DNA from 4 places in the Acidovorax sp. LjRoot117 genome. Region 3 is predicted to be linked to each of the others. Evidence: predicted binding sites of a transcription regulator. Region 3 holds the regulator's gene; each other region holds the start of a gene.
What was found. The regulator sigma-54, encoded in region 3, starts transcription at its own class of promoters, with help from an activator protein. The targets are predictions, from matches to a motif close to TGGCANGNAANCTGCTTT.
Positions count from the first base shown of each region.

Region 1: the regulator sigma-54 is predicted to act here: its motif matches at 1,990-2,007, upstream of glnA (type I glutamate--ammonia ligase).
Region 2: the regulator sigma-54 is predicted to act here: its motif matches at 3,277-3,294, upstream of ACSQ3D_RS26805 (BMP family protein).
Region 4: the regulator sigma-54 is predicted to act here: its motif matches at 2,014-2,031, upstream of nirB (nitrite reductase large subunit NirB).

Region 1 covers NZ_CAXUPO020000015.1:137,308-142,132, forward strand. Annotated here, with positions in the region: gene ACSQ3D_RS25415 (hypothetical protein) at 1-311, opposite strand, end outside; gene glnA (type I glutamate--ammonia ligase) at 524-1,939, opposite strand; gene ACSQ3D_RS25425 (competence/damage-inducible protein A) at 2,114-2,935, opposite strand; gene ACSQ3D_RS25430 (EI24 domain-containing protein) at 2,932-3,900, opposite strand; gene ACSQ3D_RS25435 (sterol desaturase family protein) at 3,939-4,825, opposite strand, start outside.
Region 2 covers NZ_CAXUPO020000018.1:25,527-30,351, forward strand. Annotated here, with positions in the region: gene ACSQ3D_RS26795 (ABC transporter ATP-binding protein) at 1-809, opposite strand, end outside; gene ACSQ3D_RS26800 (5'-methylthioadenosine/S-adenosylhomocysteine nucleosidase) at 1,010-2,008, opposite strand; gene ACSQ3D_RS26805 (BMP family protein) at 2,219-3,229, opposite strand; gene ACSQ3D_RS26810 (hypothetical protein) at 3,619-4,152, shown strand; gene upp (uracil phosphoribosyltransferase) at 4,231-4,825, opposite strand, start outside.
Region 3 covers NZ_CAXUPO020000016.1:17,529-22,353, forward strand. Annotated here, with positions in the region: gene lptA (lipopolysaccharide transport periplasmic protein LptA) at 1-519, shown strand, start outside; gene lptB (LPS export ABC transporter ATP-binding protein) at 516-1,310, shown strand; gene ACSQ3D_RS25535 (RNA polymerase factor sigma-54) at 1,410-3,020, shown strand; gene ACSQ3D_RS25540 (glutaredoxin domain-containing protein) at 3,108-3,623, opposite strand; gene ACSQ3D_RS25545 (acyl-CoA thioesterase) at 3,849-4,292, shown strand.
Region 4 covers NZ_CAXUPO020000007.1:66,106-70,930, forward strand. Annotated here, with positions in the region: gene ACSQ3D_RS18140 (integration host factor subunit alpha) at 1-225, shown strand, start outside; gene ACSQ3D_RS18145 (MerR family transcriptional regulator) at 328-762, shown strand; tRNA gene ACSQ3D_RS18150 (tRNA-Pro) at 792-868, shown strand; gene ACSQ3D_RS18155 (single-stranded DNA-binding protein) at 1,052-1,357, shown strand; gene ACSQ3D_RS18160 (hypothetical protein) at 1,410-1,610, opposite strand; gene nirB (nitrite reductase large subunit NirB) at 2,258-4,801, shown strand.

The DNA.
Region 1 (4,825 bases), on a different contig from region 3:
ATGGCGCGTGCGTCGGAATCGCGGGCCTTCTGGTCGTTGGAGCTGACGCGCGATGCGGACGGTGGCGACGCCGAGGTGGCACTGCCACCACCGGCAGACGGAGCCGCGGCAGCAGGCGCTGCAGCACCTGCGGGGCGGCTGCCCTGCACCACCGTCACGTTGCCACCTTCCACCAGTTTGCAGCCGCGCTCCTTGGCCTGCTGGGCGTTGTTGGTGTATTCGTTGCCACAGCGGTAGATGCGGTCTTGCGCCCAGGCGGCCGGGGCCGTCGTCGCAGCGATCAATAACAGGGAGATGAGCGTTTTCTTCATTCGGTTTCCTCGCACTGCCATGCAGGGGGTGCGGTGGAGTATCCACCAATCACCGTGCATCGCCAATCGAACACCAGCAGGCCCCCACAGGGCTTTGTACAAGGATGCAACGGCCCAGCCACTGGTTCCGTTGCAGTCCGCCCAATCCTTGCGCGCCATGAAAAAAGGCGGCTTGCGCCGCCTTTTGGGTGTAACAGCCTGCAGGCAGGCGATTACAGCGAGTAGTACATGTCGTATTCGACAGGGTGGGGAGCCATGCGGAAACGCGTGACTTCCTGCATCTTGAGGTCGATGTAGGCGTCCAGCATGGAGTCGGAGAACACGCCACCCTTGGTCAGGAAGCCGCGGTCCTTGTCCAGGTATTCCAGCGCCTGGTCCAGGCTGTGGCACACGGTGGGCACCAGCTTGTCTTCTTCGGGCGGCAGGTGGTACAGGTCCTTCGTGGCGGCTTCGCCGGGATGGATCTTGTTTTCCACACCATCCAGACCCGCCATCATCAGAGCCGAGAAGCACAGGTAAGGATTGGCCGATGGATCGGGGAAGCGCGCTTCGATGCGGCGGCCCTTGGGGTTGGCCACGTAAGGAATGCGGATCGAGGCCGAGCGGTTGCGGGCCGAGTAGGCCAGCTTCACAGGGGCTTCGAAGCCGGGCACCAGACGCTTGTACGAGTTGGTGCCAGGGTTGGTGATGGCGTTCAGGGCACGTGCGTGCTTGATGATGCCGCCGATGTAGTACAGCGCGAAGTCCGACAGGCCGGCATAGCCGTCGCCTGCGAACAGGTTCTTGCCGTCTTTCCAGATGGACTGGTGCACGTGCATGCCGGAGCCGTTGTCGCCAGCGTAAGGCTTGGGCATGAAGGTGGCGGTCTTGCCGTAGGCGTTGGCCACGTTCCAGACCACGTACTTCAGGACCTGCGTCCAGTCAGCGCGCTCGACCAGCGTGCTGAACTTGGTGCCGATTTCATTTTGGCCAGCGCCCGCCACTTCGTGGTGGAACACTTCGACCGGAATGCCCAGGGATTCGAGGATCAGGGACATTTCAGCGCGCATGTCTTGCGTGCTGTCGACCGGAGGCACTGGGAAGTAGCCGCCCTTGACCGTGGGACGGTGGCCGCGGTTGCCGCCTTCGAGCTTGGCACCCGAATTCCAGGGGGCTTCGTACTCTTCGATCTCGAACATGACCTTGCCGGGTTCGTTGGACCAACGCACGCCGTCGAAGATGAAGAATTCTGGCTCGGGGCCGAAGAAGGCCGTGTCGCCCAGGCCGGAGGCCTTCAGGTAGGCTTCAGCGCGCTTGGCGATGGAGCGTGGATCGCGGTCGTAGGCCTTGCCGTCGCCGGGCTCGATCACGTCGCACTGCAGGAACAGCGTGGTTTCTTCGAAGAACGGGTCGATGTTGGCGGTGTTCGGGTCGGGCATCAGTTGCATGTCCGAAGCTTCGATACCCTTCCAGCCAGCCACCGAGGAGCCGTCGAATGCGTGGCCGGACGTGAACTTGTCTTCATCAAAGTGGGAAACAGGCACGGTCACGTGCTGTTCCTTGCCACGGGTATCGGTGAAACGGAAGTCAACGAACTTGACTTCGTTTTCCTTCACCATCTTTATCACGTCTGCAACGGTCTTGGCCATCAGGTTCTCCTGGGTAAAGCGCTTGTTGAAAAAAGGATTTTGCGTAAACAAAAGCAGTTTGCGTGCCAGCCGGGTGCAGCCGCCGCACTATGTAGGAGCGCCACGGACTGCAGACCGTCAGCGCACGCATTCGATTGCACCAATGCAGTGCATCAAATTACTTATGGGCGTACTTCAAAGATTGCGCACCAATTCAGGGCCAAACTCCGCACCAAATTCGTGCAACCCTTGTTGGAGGTCTTTCCACGCCGCCGGGACCAGCGGCGCAGGGCCTTTGACGCCCAACTCGATGTGCCGCCCGTATTGTGGATGATCCACGCTGGGCAAACTGAACACCCGGACACTCGGATGCGATTTTTCGATGCGTTCCATCAAGGGCGTGAGGGCAGCCTCCATGGCGCCGTACACCACCACGGATTGCTCGGTTTGTGGAGTGCGGTTGAAATGCGCCGCGTAGTGCTGGTCGAGCACGCCTTCGATCATGGGCCAGGCCATGACAGGAAAGCCCGGCACGAAGTGCACCACACCGCCGCCGGATCCCTCGCAGGTGAACCCTGGAATCTTGTTGTAGGGGTTGGCAATGATGCGGGCACCCACGGGGAAGGTGCCCATGTTGAGCCGGTGCAGATTGTCCGGGCGGTCGGCCTCGTAAGGCACACCCTGCTCACGCGCCACATCCTGCATGCGCTCGCGGATCAAGGCTTCTGCCTCGGGGTGCAACGCCAGCTCCAGGCCCAGCGCGCGGGCTGCGCATTGCCGCGTGTGGTCGTCGGGAGTGGCCCCGATGCCACCGCACGAGAACACGACATCACCCGAGGCAAACGCGCGCTCCAGGGTGGCGGTGATGCGGTCCGGGTTGTCGCCCACATAGTCCGCGTACGACAGGGCCAGCCCGCGGGCGGCGAGCAGTTCGATGACCTTGGGCATGTGCTTGTCGGCGCGCTTGCCTGACAGGATTTCGTCGCCGACGATGATGAGGCCGAACTGGGGATTCATGGTGGGGGGGTTCCGTGGGCGGGTGGTTCTGGCGCTGCAAGCGCGGGGGGATTCGGGGGCGCGGCCTTGGCCGGATCGTCCGGGGCATACAGGGCCTGTGGCCCGGCATGGGGCGCATCCTGGCCGTTGGGTGATGCAGCGGCAGCGGCAGAGATGCGGTCTGCCGCCCCGCCTTCTGCACGCAATTGTTCCAGTGCGGCCAACGCGTAATGCGCGAACCACAGGGAGGAAAAAGCGAACACCAGGGTATAGATCCAGATGGCCAGCGGCACCAGCACCACAAACGCTGCGGCGAACACCACGCCGGAGGCCCAGACGATGCTGGGCGCGGCCCCCAGGTAGCCCGTCACGATGCCGATGCCCAGCAGACTGCTGCGGTGGCGCTTGAAAATCTCCTGACGCTCTTCCTTGCTGGCGTGATCGGCCAGCGCATCAAACACCATCACCCGGTACGTGAGCCAGCCCCAGATCAGCGGCGGCAGGATCAGCACCAGCGGCGGTACGAGCCACAGGGGGACGGACACCACCAGCGCGACCAAGGCCAACACGGTGGAACTGAGCGACCAGACGATGCTGGCGATGAAGGAGCCACCCTTCTTGCGCGCGAGGTTCGGGAATCGCCGGTCAGCCACCAGCCCCACCAGCGCCGGCGTCATCAGCACCGCCACGAGCAGCAGGGAGACCACCACCAGCACGGGGGCCACCGCGAGGATCACCATCAAGGGCGCCACCACCGAAGCCACATCGCCCAGGCCCCAGCCCTGCAGCCAGTTCCAGAAGCTGGCGAGCACGCTCGATGCGTCGAGCAACCCGCGCATGCCCTGGAGTGCCGCATCCCAGTAGAAGTAGCCCAGGCCCAGCGCCAGGCCAAGCATCACCACCAGCGGCAGCACCGACAGCGCCATCACCCGTGGGCGCAGGCAATAGGCTGCAGCGCGCCAGAAAGAATCAAGCAGTAGTCCCATGTCGGCGAGCATACCTTCCCGAAAGAATGCGAGGCCTGTCAGGCCCGCCCGAACAACCGGAGCATGCCCCGCCATTGCTGAGACCAGAAGCCGGTGCCGTAGTCACGCACGCGGCCGTCCGGGCCGGGCTCGACCTGGTCGCGAATGCCGGTCGGGTCGTAGCGCTGCTCGAAATTGGCGGTGCGCATGAGCATGTCCCACCAGGGCAGCAACACGCCGAAGTTGTGCCCACCCAGCACCACCCGGTGGGTGGGACCGCCGCCAGCATCCGCCGCGACGGGCTTGAGGGTTTCATGGCCGATGCCGATGCTGTGGTGCAGGCGGTGAAACCGGGGGCTGACCCACAGCCGTTCGGCCCAGCGGCCAAACCACAACCGCACGTTGGCGTGCTGAAAGCTCTCGCTGAGCTGCGTGATGGCCACGATGGCAATGAACTGCCCAGGTGCCACGCCGATGAGCTGCGCCACGGCCACGAGGATGGTGTCGCGCAGCAGGTCGTCGAGCAAGTGGTTGCGGTTGTCGCTCCACATCGTCATCTGCCGCTGGGCGTGGTGCAGGGAATGCAGGCGCCACCACCACTCGAAATGGTGCTGCCCACGGTGGATCCAGTAGTCCACAAAGTCGAACACCACGAGGTACAGCAGCAGGCTGACCCACGGCACGTCGGTGACGCCGGGCCACATGCCATCGAGCTGGAAGGTGCTGACACCAGCCACCCGCAAGGCACCGAAGAAGGAGTCGACAAAGGGGTCCACCGCCAAGAACAACCCCACACGGAAAAGACCGAGCCGGTGGATCAGCGTGTAGAGGATGTCGGTGCGGATCGTGGCGCGGTCGGTGACGGCTTCCACAGGCCTCCAGCGTTGCAGGGGGCCTATCACCGCGGCAATCACGACCAGCTGCAGCAAACCCACGAGGACCCAGC
Region 2 (4,825 bases), on a different contig from region 3:
CGCCCGGTGGGGGCGGTGCTGACGCGGTCGAGCACGCACACCGGTGCACCCACCTGGCGCGCGGGGCGGCGTTCTGCGGCCTCTACGGCATGCCCCACCATCCATTGCGCAAGCTGGCCCTGCGTGGTGCCTTGCGCTGGCGCCTCGGCCACCAGCCGCCCCTGGCGCAGCACGGCCACGCGGTGCGACACGCGCAGCACCTCGGCGAGCTTGTGGCTGATGAAAATGATCGACAGGCCCTGCGCCACCATCTGGGCCAGCGTGTCGAACAACGCCTCGCTCTCCTGCGGCGTGAGCACCGCGGTGGGCTCATCCAGGATCAGGATGCGCGCGCCGCGGTACAGCGCCTTCAAGATCTCCACCCGCTGACGCTCGCCCACCGACAGGCTGCCCACCCGCGCATCGGGCTGCACTGGCAGCCCGAACTGCTGCGACACCGCCAGCAGCCTGGCCCGTGCCGCCGTGCGCCGCGAGAACGGCTGCCACAGCGGCTCGGTGCCCAGCAGCACGTTGTCCAGTACCGTGAGGTTGTCGGCCAGCGTGAAGTGCTGGTGCACCATGCCGATGCCCGCACCGAGCGACGCGCGCGGCTGGCCCGGCGGCAAGGGCTTGCCGAACACTTCGATATGCCCTTCATCGGCCACGTAGTGCCCGAACAGGATGGACATCAGCGTGGACTTGCCCGCCCCGTTCTCGCCCAGCAGCGCCAGCACCTCGCCGCGCTGCAGGGTCAGGCTGATGCCGTCGTTGGCAACCAGCTTGCCAAAGCGCTTGGTGATGTTCGTCAGGTGCAGGACGGCGTCGGGCATGGTGTGTGCGATGGAGTGCGTTATTTGCAATGCCTGTTCAATGCGCGCCACTCCCTCTCCCCCCGCGGGAGAGGGCCGGGGAGAGGGGGGCGGCATCCGCACCAGCGCAGCGCCGGCTGCACGTGCCCCCTCTCCCCAACCCCTCTCCCGCGAGGGGAGAGGGGCTCCATGCGGCCAGCGCCCGCTGCGGGTTCATGGTGTCACTTCCAGCTGGCCAGAAACGCCTGCAGCACCTTGGCCGAGTTGGCCGCGGCCAGGTGCATGAAGGTGTCCATCTCGTTCTCGCCATCGCCCCCGCCGGCCAGGTCGCTCAGTGAGCGGAAGGCGATGTAGGGCACGCCGTTGCTGTGCGCGACCATGGCGGTGGCGGCGGTTTCCATGTCGAGCACGTTGGCATCGAAGGTCTTGAACGCGTATTCGCGGAACGCCTTGTTGTCCACGAAGGCCTGGCCCGAGACGCCGTTGCCGCCGATCACCATGCGGGGGCGCTCCTTGAGGCACTTGTCGGCGTGGCAATGGTCCAGCGCGACGCTGGTGCCCAGGCTGCGCGCTACGGCCAGCATGCGGGCGTCGGCGGCAAACCAGAACTGCTTGGTCAGGGAGGGTTGTGCGGCGCTGCGCACCTCCACCGGGCGGGGGTGCATCATGCCGAAGGCGGGCAGGGTCAGCTCGCTTTTCATCCAGGCCGGGGCGCTGTACTGGCCGGGTTTGTCCTCGCGGGCCATGAGCCATTCCATGTACTGGCCCCACTGGGCAGGCACTGTCACGTCGCCGATGTGCAGGCCCGGGTTCACGCCGCCCGCGATGCCGCTGAACACGATGTGGCTGACGTTGAAGCGGTCCAGCGCGAGCTGGGTGTTCATGGCCGCGTTGGTCATGCTGATGCCCGACAGGAACACCACCACGGGCTGGCCCGACAGGGTGCCGGTGGTGAACTCCACACCGTTGATGCGGTGCTTGGCGGCTTGCTGCACCTGGGGCAGCAGCACGGTGAGTTCGGGCTCGAAGGCCGAGATGACGGCGATGCGCGGTGTGGCATCGAGCTGCACCACCGCAGCCCTCGATGAACGAGTGGGTGCTGTGCTGCAGCCTGCCACCGCCGCGGCCAGGGTGGCCGCCGCCAGCAGGCGCAGCCCGTGCCGGGCGAGGGTGCTGCGAAGATGGGTGGAAGTGGTGGTGCTGCTGCTGGATGAGGGCATGGTCAGGTCCTGAAAATGTCAGAAGTGCCGCAGCCTAGCGCAAGGCCGGTGCGGTGCGGTGCCGGCAACGCAGTGGAGGGCTGCCCGGCACCATTGACGGCAACGGTGTGCGCACGGCCGGTGGGTGACGGTGGCGGGTGGTCCACCACCGTCACGGGCGCTGCACCGCTGGCCGCGCCCATCAACGCAATGCCGACGGCATTACTTCGATTACTTCGCCGTGGACTTGGGCTGGCTGTCGTCCACCTTCACCGTGAACTTGCTGGCCAGGATCTCGGCCTCGCGCGCCTTGACCTTGGCCACGATGTCGGCGGGCACCTTTTTCTCGAACGTGCCCAGCGGCGCGAGTTCAGAGCCCTTGTGCTTCATCATCGAATACGGGCCGTAGTCCTCGGGCGTGAACTTGCCTTCCTTGACCAGCTTGAGCGCGCGGTCGATGCTGGGCTCCATGTGCCACAGGGCCGACGCCACCACGGTGTCGGGGTACTTGTCCTGCGTGTTGATCACGTTGCCGATGGCGAGCTTGCCCTTTTCCTTGGCCGCGTCGGACACGCCAAAGCGTTCAGCATAGAGCACGTCGGCGCCCTTGTCGATCATGGCAAACGTCGCTTCCTTGGCCTTCGGCGGGTCGAACCAGCTGTTGATGAAGCTCACGGTGAACTCGACCTTGGGATTGGTCTCTTTCGCCCCCGCCATGAAGGCGTGCATCAGGCGGTTCACCTCGGGGATGGGAAAGCCGCCCACCATGCCGATCTTGTTCGTCTTGGTCATGCCGCCCGCGACCATGCCCGACAGGTAGGCGGGCTCCTGGATGTAGTTGTCGAACACGCTGAAGTTGGGCGCCTGCGGCTTGCCGGACGAGCCCAGCAGGAAAGACGTCTTGGGGAAGTCCTTGGCCACCTTGCGCGCGGCGGCCTCCACCGCAAAGGCCTCGCCCACGATGAGCTGGTTGCCGCCGGTGGCGTACTCGCGCATCACGCGCTCGTAGTCGGCGTTGGAGACGTTCTCGCTCGACTTGTATTCGATCTCGCCCCGCGCCTCGGCGGCCTTCAGCGCTTTGTGGATGCGGCTCACCCATTGCTGCTCGTAGGGCACCGTGTAGATCGCCGCGACCTTGAGCTTGGCCTGCGCCCCCGCCAGCGAGGGCGCCAGGCCCAGGGCGGCCGACAGGGCCATGGAGGTGCAGAGCAGGCGTCCGGTGAAGATGCGGCGAGTGGTCATGGCAACGCTTTCTTGGGTTGGGTGCAATAGGGCAGTGAACTTGGCTCCAAGCAATAAGCATGCACGACGTTGCAGTGGCCTGCAACCGGCGGAGCGCCGTGCCCGGCCACGGGGCCCTCCCCCAAGGCTTAGCGCAGCGCACGATGTTCGCTTGCCAGGCGAGCCATCACGGGGCGGGCGGCCGCGCGCTGGGCAGGGGGCTCTTCCGTGGTGCGTGCCGATGCACTTTTATGTGCGACAGGCAACGCCACACGACGTGTTGTGCTGAATCAAAAGCCAAAAGTCGGTAATGTTCCGAATGCGACCAAGGCACCCTTTTGGGGTGTGTTCTTCTAGTTACAATTCGCCGCCCGCAAGCAGCGGGTCTATAAAACGAAGAGGGATTTCTTGTGAAAGCTTTGCTTGCAGCAGCGGCTGCCCTGTCGCTGGTAGGGTGTGCATCGGTCATGAACGACACCACGCACGGAGTGCGCGTAGACACCAAACAAAAGGGCGGCACCGTCGTGGTGGGCGCCGAGTGCGTGGCCACCAACGATTACGGCTCCACCACCTTCAAGTCGGGCACGATGCAGGCCCTGCGCCGTTCGTCCAAAGACATGACGATCGTGTGCACGCAGCCCGGCGAGGACGCCGCCAACGGGTCCCTGGTTTCCCGTCCCAATGGCGCTCTGGCCGGCAACATCATCCTGGGTGGCGTGATCGGCGCTGTCGTGGACCACAACCGCGGCACGGCCTACACGTACCCCACGTGGATCGAGATGGTGTTTGGCGAAACGCTGGTGTTCGACAGACAGCTGCAAAAAGGGGATACCGCTCTGGCGGGCGTGCCCGCCAACTCCCCAGCGGCCGTGGCCAAGGCACCTGGGAGGAGCAATGCGTCTTCAACCGAGTGCATGCAGCAGTTGCCTGGCGCTATTTGCTGACCCGACCGCCTTTGGGCCGTCTTCCGCCACGTACAAAGCCTCGCTGTTGCGAGGCTTTTTTACGGGTGCCCGTGGCGCCTACTTGGTGCCAAAGATCCGGTCGCCCGCATCGCCCAGGCCCGGCAGGATGTAGCCGTGGTCGTTCAGCTCGCGGTCGATGGCGGCGGTGAAGATCGGCACGTCGGGGTGGGCCTTTTGCAGCGTGGCCACGCCTTCGGGGGCGGCCAGCAGGCAGACGAACTTGATGGAGCGGGGGTTGAGCTTCTTCAGGCGGTCCACACACGCGGCGGCCGAGTTGCCGGTGGCCAGCATGGGGTCGACGACGATGATGTCGCGCTCTTGCATCTCGGACGGCATCTTGAAGTAGTACTCCACGGGCTGCAGCGTGGCCGGGTCGCGGTACAGGCCGATGTGGCCCACGCGGGCGCCGGGCACCACGTTGAGCATGCCGTCCAGAAAGCCGTTGCCCGCGCGCAGGATGGACACCAGCACCAGCTTCTTGCCGTCGATGACCTTGCCGGTCATGGTCTCCAGCGGGGTTTCGATCTCGAAGTCCTGCAGCGGCATGTCCCGCGTGACTTCGTAGGCCATCAACGTGGACAGCTCGCCCAGCAGGCGGCGAAAGCTGTTGGTGCTGGCGTCCTTGCGGCGCATGAGCGTGAGCTTGTGCTGG
Region 3 (4,825 bases):
AAGCAAACCAGCGTGTTCACCGGCCGCGTGGTCATGACCAAGGGGTCCATCATCCTGCGCGGTGCGCGGCTGGATGTGCGCCAGGACGCCGAGGGCTACCAGTACGGGGTGGTGACGGCCGAGGCGGGCAAGCGCGCGTTCTTTCGCCAAAAGCGCGACACCGTGCCTGGTGCGCCCGACGAGTTCATCGAGGGCGAGAGCGAGGTCATCGAGTACGACGGCAAGGCCGACAACGTGCGCTTCATCACCCGCGCCGAGCTGCGCCGCTACCGCGGTGCGGTGCTGAGCGACGAGATCACCGGCGCCGTCATCGTCTACAACAACCTGACCGACGTGTTCACCGTGGACGGCCAGCGCAAGCCGTCCACCAGCACCGCAGGCGACACCCCGGCCCCTGGCAGCCGCGTGCGCGCAGTGCTGGCGCCCAAGGACCCGCCACCGGGCGCCGCAGCACCTGCCGCGCCGTCGTCGGCACCGGCGCTGCGCCCCAGCAACACCCTCGGCGGCGGCGCCCAGTGAGCGCGCAGCCTGTCTCGTCCGGCGCACCCTCCGCTGCAGACCCACAGGTCGGCAGCCGGCTGGAGGTGCAGCACCTGGCCAAGTCGTACGGCAGCCGCAAGGTCGTCAAGGATGTGTCGCTCACCGTGCAAAAGGGCGAAGTCGTCGGGCTGCTCGGCCCCAACGGAGCGGGCAAGACGACCTCGTTCTACATGATCGTGGGCCTGGTGCGCAGCGATGCGGGCGACATCCGTATCGACGGCCAGTCGGTCGCCCACATGCCCATCCACCGCCGTTCGCGCCTGGGTTTGTCGTACCTGCCGCAGGAGGCGTCCATCTTCCGCAAGCTGTCGGTCGAGGAAAACGTGCGCGCCGTGCTGGAGCTGCAGCGCGGCGAGAACGGCCAGCCGCTGCCGCGCGAGGCCATCGAAGAGCGCCTCACCGCCCTGCTGCAGGAGCTGCGGGTGGACCACCTGCGGGCCTCGCCCGCCATGGCCCTGTCCGGGGGCGAGCGCCGCCGCGTGGAGATCGCCCGCGCCCTGGCCACGCAGCCACGCTTCATCCTGCTGGATGAGCCCTTCGCCGGCATCGACCCCATCGCGGTGATCGAGATCCAGCGCATCATCGGATTCCTCAAGGCGCGGGGCATCGGCGTGCTCATCACCGACCACAACGTGCGCGAGACGCTGGGCATCTGCGACCACGCGTTCATCATCAGCGACGGCCAGGTGCTGGCGCAGGGAACCCCTTCCGAGATCGTCGACAACGCCGAAGTGCGCCGGGTGTACCTGGGCGAACACTTCCGCATGTAGCAGACCGATGGACCTTACGTTCGACCCCCGCCTCTCCTTTGTGCCGCCCCGCGGGGCGGCGTGCGCCGCGCGCCCTGCAGGCCGCAAGGCGGCTGCCCGATGAAGCCCGGCCTGTCACTGCGCGTATCGCAGCACCTGGCGCTCACGCCGCAGCTGCAGCAGTCCATCCGGCTGCTGCAGTTGTCCACGCTGGAGCTGGGCCAGGAGGTCGAGCAGATGCTCGACGAGAACCCGTTTCTCGAGCGCAATGCCGAGGAGGCACCGCGCGAAGAGTTCGGCCTGGAGGCGGCCGACGTTCCTGCCCAGCCCGACGAGTACAGCGCGGACGACACGCTGTATTCCAACGCCCCCGGCGCCACCACCGCCAGCACGTCCAGCGATACCGCGGCCGACGGCCCGCTGGGTGACTCCGAGCCGGGCAGCAGCGCCAGCGACGAGCCCGACTGGAGCGGCGACGGCACCGTCGAGGTCGCACCGAACGACACCGAATGGGGCGGCGATGCGCCCGCCCGCAACCGCAACGATGCCGAAGGCGACGAGGCCGACGCCACCGAGCTGGCCCGCACGCACGAATCGCTCACTGCCTTTTTGCACCGCCAGGCGCTGTCGCTGCGCCTGTCCGAGGTGGACCGCGCGGCGCTGCGGTTCCTGATCGAATCGCTCAACGACGACGGCTACCTCGAAGACCCGCTCGAAGAGCTGGCCATCAGCCTGGCCGGCCCCGACGACCTGGAGCAGATCGAGGAGCTGGTGCACCGCTTCACGGTGGCGCAGCGCCTGTTGCAAAGCCTGGAGCCCGTGGGCGTGGGCGCGCGCGGGCTGGGCGAGTGCCTGACCTTGCAGCTCAAGGCGCTGGCCGCGGACGAAGACAGCGAGATCGACCCCGACACCGTGCAGACCGCGCTGCGCGTGTGCCAGCAGCCGCTGGAGATGCTGGCGCGCCGCGACATCCGCCGCCTGACGCAGCTGTGCGGCGACGGCGAGGAGCGCACCCGCGCCGCCATGGCCCTGATCGCCCGGCTGGAGCCGCGCCCGGGCCGCAAGTTTGTGGACGTGGAGCGCAACATCATCGTGCCCGACGTCATCGTGCGCAAAGCGGGCCGCGCCAACGGGCGCGACGGGCAGCACAATTTCATCGTCGCACTCAACCCCGACGTGATGCCGCGCCTGCGCGTGCACGACATCTACGCCGGCGCACTGCGCGGCCACAAGGGCGGCGAAGGCCACCAGGGCATGCAGCAGCGCCTGCAGGAGGCGCGCTGGTTCATCAAGAACATCCAGCAGCGCTTCGACACCATCCTGCGCGTCTCGCGCGCCATCGTGGAGCGGCAAAAGAACTTCTTCACGCATGGCGAGCTGGCCATGCGCCCGCTGGTGCTGCGCGACATTGCCGACGAGCTGGGCCTGCACGAGTCCACCATCAGCCGCGTGACCACCGCCAAGTACATGGCCACGCCCATCGGCACCTACGAGCTCAAGTACTTCTTCGGCTCGGGCCTGGGCACCGAGACGGGCGGCAATGCGTCGAGCACCGCCGTGCGCGCGCTGATCAAGCAGTTCGTCGCGGCCGAGAGCCCCACCAAGCCGCTGTCGGACAGCCAGATCGCCGAGATGCTCAAGGAGCAGGGCATCGAGTGCGCACGCCGCACGGTGGCCAAGTACCGCGAAGCGCTCAAGATCGCGCCGGCCAATCTGCGCAAGGCGCTGTAGCTCTGTCAGCGCTGCAGGGCCTGCGCCGGAAGATCGCCGCCCACCCACCGGCCCGCCAACTGCGGTGCGGTGGGGTGCGAGGCCAGGCTACTTGCGCTGGGGCGCGAAAACGGCGTCGTAGGACTGCGCGCTGAAGCCCGACAACCGCTGGCCGTTGGTGAGCAGCACCGGCACACCCCGCCCGCCAATCTGTGCAAAGGCCGCCTTGCCCACCGGCGTATCGACGTCCAGCTCGCGGTAGGCAATGCCCTTTTGCGCCAGGTACGCCTTGGCGGCCTTGCAGTAGCCGCACCAGGTGGCCATGTAGAGCACGACGTCGCCACGGGGTGCTGCGGCGGGGGGCTCGGTCTTGGGGCTGCGGTCGGCCGCGCGGGGCTCTGCACCCGGCACCACGCTGACCGGCAGGTTGTCCAGCTTCATCGCCTTGTCCACACCCACGCCCGTGGGGGGCTTGTCGCTGTAGACGACCCGGCCGTCCGGGCCCACCGTTTTGTAGAGCGTCTGGGCGCCCGCCATCGGTGCCAGCACCAGCGCGGCCATTGCCAGCGTGGCGGCTACGGCCTGGCGGAAAAGGCCGGGGGAGGGGCTCCGGTAAAATCTCATGCCTGCGAGCATAAGAGACACCGGGCGTGCTGTCAGCAAGAAGCTGCCCGGATGTGCCGCACCGCCCCATGGCACCACCCGCCGTGGGCCGCAGGGCCTGTCGCTGCAGAAAATCCCCGGCACCCAGCGGCCCTGCGCAGTACCGCATGCACGCCGCCACCGCGGGTGCCCGCCCGTTGTCCTTGTTCCACGCTTCCACCTCCGCTCCACCCCCACCGCCCAGCCATGGCCCGCATCGTCTTCGACCTTCCCGCGCAGTTCGGTTTTTCCACCGAGATGCAGATCTACATCAGCCATGTGAACCAGGGCGGGCACCTGGACAACGCGCAGCTGCTGAGCCTGGTGTCCGAGGCGCGCGTGCGTTTCTTCCAGTCGCTGGGCTACCCGGAGGCCGACGTGGGCGGGCTGTCCATCGTGGTGGGCGACATCGTGGCGCAGTACAAGTCCGAGGGCTTTCATGGCGAGACCATGTGCGTGGAGATGGCGCCGGTGGATTTCAACCGCTATGGCTTCGACCTCGTGTTCCGCATGACCGAGAAGACCTCGGGGCGCGAGGTGGCCCGCGGCAAGATCGGTATCGTCTTCATCGGCAAGCGCGACCGCAAGGCGGCGGCGATGCCGCCTACGATCCGTGAACTGCTACGGAGCAGTGTGTTGCACCAGGGTTAACCTATTGCACGCTGTCTGGGCAATACGCGAGGGCTCGTCGCCCCAGAAAAAACAACCGGGCCTGTTGCGGGCGGAAGCTCTGCAACCTTGCCCGTGGCGACTGACACGCATTTGTTTGGCGGAAAATTTTCCTTGACTGGGCAGATTCGCTCGCCTATTAGCAGGCTTGCCATGCGAAGGGGCGCGCTTTGCAGTGAGAAGCGGACAGGGTATGTGTGTCATCGATCATGCCCTGTAGCCGTCAAACCGGTCATAGTAGCCCCTATGCATATCCTGCGCCCACCCTGGTGCTAGCTGCCAGACTCAGGCGCCGTGTGGGTTGCTCGCCACGACTGGCTAGGACGGGGTCAATTGCTGGTCGTGGCCCACGGCGATAGCGACCGCCTTGGTGGTCGTGGTAACCGCATTCGCCGGCTGAGCCCGCGTGCCGAGCCTGTTTGCTGACAAGCTCTTCAGCTCTGTTGTTTGAGACATTCAGTCCGATGCGCAGGGCCTCATCATGCGCTTACTGCCTGCAAGGAGAGTCATTGCCC
Region 4 (4,825 bases), on a different contig from region 3:
GACATGATCGATGCGTTCTTCGATCTGATCGCGCAAAGCCTGGTCGAGGGCAAGGACGTCAAGCTCTCGGGCTTTGGCAACTTTCAGATCCGCACCAAGGCACCGCGCCCCGGCCGCAACCCGCGCACCGGGGAGGCGATCCCGATCAAGGCGCGCCGCGTGGTGACGTTTCACGCCAGCAGCAAGCTCAAGGAGCAAATTCAGACCGCGGCCGTGGCGTCCTGAGTGAATTTGTGCCGTCTTTGTGACCGGAATGTGGCTGGTCACTGGCGGTCTTTGCGTCTGTGCAGTACGCTACGCGGCTCCCTGGTCTGAAACGCTTTCTCGATGGGCACACCTCTTCCTTCCATACCCGCCAAACGCTACTTCACCATCGGTGAGGTAGCGGAGCTGTGCGGCGTAAAACCCCACGTGCTGCGGTACTGGGAGCAGGAGTTCACGCAGTTGCGGCCCATGAAGCGGCGCGGCAACCGCCGCTACTACCAGCACCACGAAGTGCTCATGATCCGCCGCATCCGGGACCTGCTGTACGACCAGGGCTTCACCATCAGTGGCGCCCGCAATCGTCTGCAGGAACTCGCGCATCCGGCCCGCGATGAGGCCGGTGCAGAAGGCGATGCCGCGGACGGCGGCACCGAGCTGCCCAGCATGCTGATCGACAGCGCGCAGAGCTTGTCCATCGATGCGGTGGGCTATTCGCTGGACTCGAATGCGGTGCGCAAAGAATTATTTGAGATTCGTGCGCTACTTTCTCTGACCTAGTGTTTTTCTGCATATAATCTAAGTCTTGTCGGCGTGTAGCGCAGCCTGGTAGCGCACTTGCATGGGGTGCAAGGGGTCGCGAGTTCGAATCCCGCCACGCCGACCATTGATAGCAAAAGCCCAGAACCGAAAGGTTCTGGGCTTTTTTGCTGGCGCCGCCCAATGCGGGCTCGTCATCTCTGCGGTGCTTCGGCTGCGGCGCCACCCAGGGCCCGCTTCAGGTGCCCCACAAACCAACTGCCCCCGCTGCCACGTGCCCCCCGGTGCGTCCCCGGGGCCAAGGATTCGCATGATCGATGGATTGGTGTCAGGGCGCCTGTACGGCGATGCCGAGCAGCGGACCGACAAGACCGGCAAGCTCTTCACCGTGGCCAAGGTGCGTGCCAGCACTTCCGATGGCGAGACGCTGTTCGTGAACGTGATTGCGTTCGACAGCGATGTGCGTGCGTCGCTGCACCACCTGCGCGATGGCGATGCGCTGGCCCTTGCCGGCAGCCTGGTGCCCAAGGTCTGGACCGACAAGCAGGGCATCACGCGGCCCGCGCTGGACATGGTGGCGCACCGGGTGCTCACGGTGGCCGACAACGGGCATTGATGGGCTCTGGCCGCGCCGGCTGGCGCCGAGGTTGCGCGTGCGGCGGCCCGGATCAGCCGGGTTTTGGGGAGGCCGGCCCGCCTTGCTGGAACCCCAGGGCACGAAGTTCTTCGTCGCTCAGGTGCAGCTCGGTCAGTTCGGGTTGCCGCGCCTCGATCGTGCGCCGCCGTTCGTAGTGTGTGGGAGGGCCTTGTTCCTCCTGCCGGCGGTCGGTGCCGCTGCGCCTGTCGCTGGTGGATCTGCGTTCTGTCATGGTGGTGTCTCTATGGCTGCGGTGAGAGAAGGTCTCCCCGAGGGCTATGGCTTCCCGCGGAAGTTTGCATCCGGATCGCGGGTTTGAACACCAAAAAATGGCCGCGCACGACCGGCCGGACCCGAAGCGACAGCAGGGTTCGGGCGAAGTGGTCAGGCATCGGCATTCCACGCCGCGTGTCGGCGGCATTGCGTACGCCCAGCCCCTCACCTGAGCCCGCGTGCCGGGGGCCGTGGCCCCTGGGCCCTGTGCCTGCCTGGCACGGCCGCTGCAGACGCCCTCCCGCCCTATGTTGGGGCTGCCTTGCACCGCATTGATGCGCCATGCCACGGCACGTGCAGGCAGCGTGGCGCGCCATCGCTCAAAAGGCCCTGCGCGCCGGTTTCTCCGCGCCATCACACCCCGGCATGGATATTGCAGTTGGGTCAGTGCCCGCCGGTGAAGCTGCCTGCGGGCCGACGACACCCCTCCGCTAATGATGGCGGAACCCAGGCGGGCCTAGGCCTCGTTGCCTTTCGCCTGGTTGTTCCAAACCACACCCGTGCTACCGCGGAGGGTGAGGGTGCGGCGCCGACCCACGGTCCGGCACGCATGCCCATCCTGCTTCGAGCTCTCCAGGTCAGCCGGGTCATTGCAGGACCACGATCATGAAAATTGTTCTCATCGGCCACGGAATGGTGGGCCACAAGTTCCTCGAAAGCCTGGCGGAAACCGGCATGACCGGCGTGGAAGTCACCGTGCTGTGCGAGGAGCCCCGCGCTGCCTACGACCGGGTGCATCTATCCGCCTTCTTCAGCGGCACCTCGGCCGAACAACTCTCCCTGGTGGAGCCGGGCTTCTTCGAGCGCACGGGCTTCACCCTGCGGCTGGCCGCACGGGCCGCGTCGGTAGACCGCCGCATCCGCACCGTGACCACGGCCGATGGCGAAGTGCTCACCTACGACAAGCTGGTGCTGGCCACCGGCTCCAACCCCTTCGTGCCGCAGGTGGCCGGGCGCGACCGCGAGCACTGCTTCGTCTACCGCACCATCGAGGACCTGGAGGCCATGCAGGCCTCGGGCGCCAAGTCCAAGACCGGTGTGGTCGTGGGCGGCGGCCTGCTGGGCCTGGAATGCGCGAAGGCGCTGAGCGACATGGGCCTGGAAACGCACGTGGTCGAGTTCGCCCCGCGCCTCATGGCCGTGCAGGTGGACGAGGGCGGCGGCCGCGTGCTGCGCGCCAAGATCGAGGAGCTGGGCGTGCAGGTGCACACCGGCCGCAACACGCAGGAGATCACCGACGGCGCTCGCGCACGCCACCGCATGGTGTTTGCCGACGGCACCTACCTGGAGACCGACATGATCGTGTTCTCCGCCGGCATCCGCCCGCGCGACGAACTGGCCCGCCAGAGCCTGCTGGCCATCGGCCCGCGCGGTGGCGTGGCCATCGACAGCGCCTGCCGCACCAGCGACCATGACGTCTATGCCATCGGCGAATGCGCCTCGTGGAACGAACAGACCTTCGGTCTCGTGGCCCCGGGCTACGACATGGCCCGCGTGGCGGCCCGCCACATTGCGGGCGATGCCGACGCCGCGTTTGTCGGCGCCGACATGAGCACCAAGCTCAAGCTCATGGGCGTGGACGTGGCCAGCATCGGCGACGCGCATGGAAAGACTCCGCACAGCCGCACCTGCCAGTATGTGGACGAGCGCCGCCAGGTTTACAAGAAGATCGTCATCAGCGAAGACGGCAAGCAGCTGCTGGGCGCCGTGCTGATCGGCGACGCGACCGAATACGGCACGCTGCTGCAGATGGCCCTGAACGGCATCGCGCTGCCCGAAGACCCCGAGTTCCTGATCTTCCCGTCCAGCGACGGCAAGGCCAAGCCCGGCCTGGGCGTGGATGCCTTGCCCGACACGGCGCAGATCTGCTCGTGCAACAACGTCACCAAGGGCGGCATCTGCGAGGCCGTGGGCAATGGCGTCTGCACCATCGCCGAGATGAAGGCCTGCACCAAGGCCGGCGCCACCTGCGGCGGCTGCGTGCCCCTGGTCACCCAGGTCATGAAGGCCGAGATGGCGCGCCGCGGCATGGCAGTCAACAACCACATCTGCGAGCATTTCGCGTACTCGCGCCAGGAGATCTACCACCTGGTGCGCGTGGGCCAGATCAAGAGCTTCGACGACCTGCTGGCCAAGCACGGCAAGGGCCTGGGCTGCGACATCTGCAAGCCGGTGGCGGCCAGCGTCTTCGCATCGTGCTGGAACGAGTTCGTGCTCAAGAAAGAACTGGCGGGCCTGCAGGACAGCAACGACTACTACCTGGGCAACATCCAGAAGGACGGCACCTATTCGGTCGTGCCGCGCATGCCCGGGGGCGAGGTCACGCCCGACGGCCTGATCGCCGTGGGCCAGGTGGCCAAGAAGTACGGCCTGTACACCAAGGTCACGGGCGGTGCCCGGGTGGACATGTTCGGCGCACGCCTGGAGCAGTTGCCCTTGATCTGGGAAGAGCTGATCACCGCCGGCTTCGAGTCGGGCCACGCGTACGGCAAGTCGCTGCGCACGGTCAAGAGCTGCGTGGGCTCGACCTGGTGCCGCTATGGCGTGGGTGACAGCGTCGGCCTGGCCGTGGAGCTGGAGAACCGCTACAAGGGCCTGCGCGCCCCGCACAAGATCAAGTTCGGCGTCTCGGGCTGCACGCGCGAATGCGCCGAGGCGCAGGGCAAGGACATCGGCATCATCGCCACCGAAAAGGGCTGGAACCTGTACATCTGCGGCAACGGCGGCATGAAGCCGCGCCACGCCGAGCTGTTCGCGTCCGACCTGAACAAGGACGAGCTGGTGCGCATGATCGACCGGGTGCTGATGTTCTATGTGCGCACGGCCGACCGGCTGCAGCGCACCAGCACCTGGCGCGAGAACCTCGAAGGCGGCCTCGACTACCTCAAGGACGTGCTGCAAAAGGACAGCCTGGGCCTGTGCGCTGAGCTGGAAGCGCAGATGCAGAGCGTGGTCGACACCTACCAGTGCGAATGGAAGACCGCCGTGACCGACCCCGAAACGCGCAAGCGCTTCCGCTCGTTCGTGAACAGCGACAAGGGCGACGAGAACGTGCTGTTCGTACAGGAGCGCGGCCAGATCCGTCCTGCCACCGCCGATGAACGCGTGCGCGGTGCAGCCAAGGTCATCCCCATCGCCCAGGCAGCCTGAGCGTGGAGCGCGCAGCCGTCCATC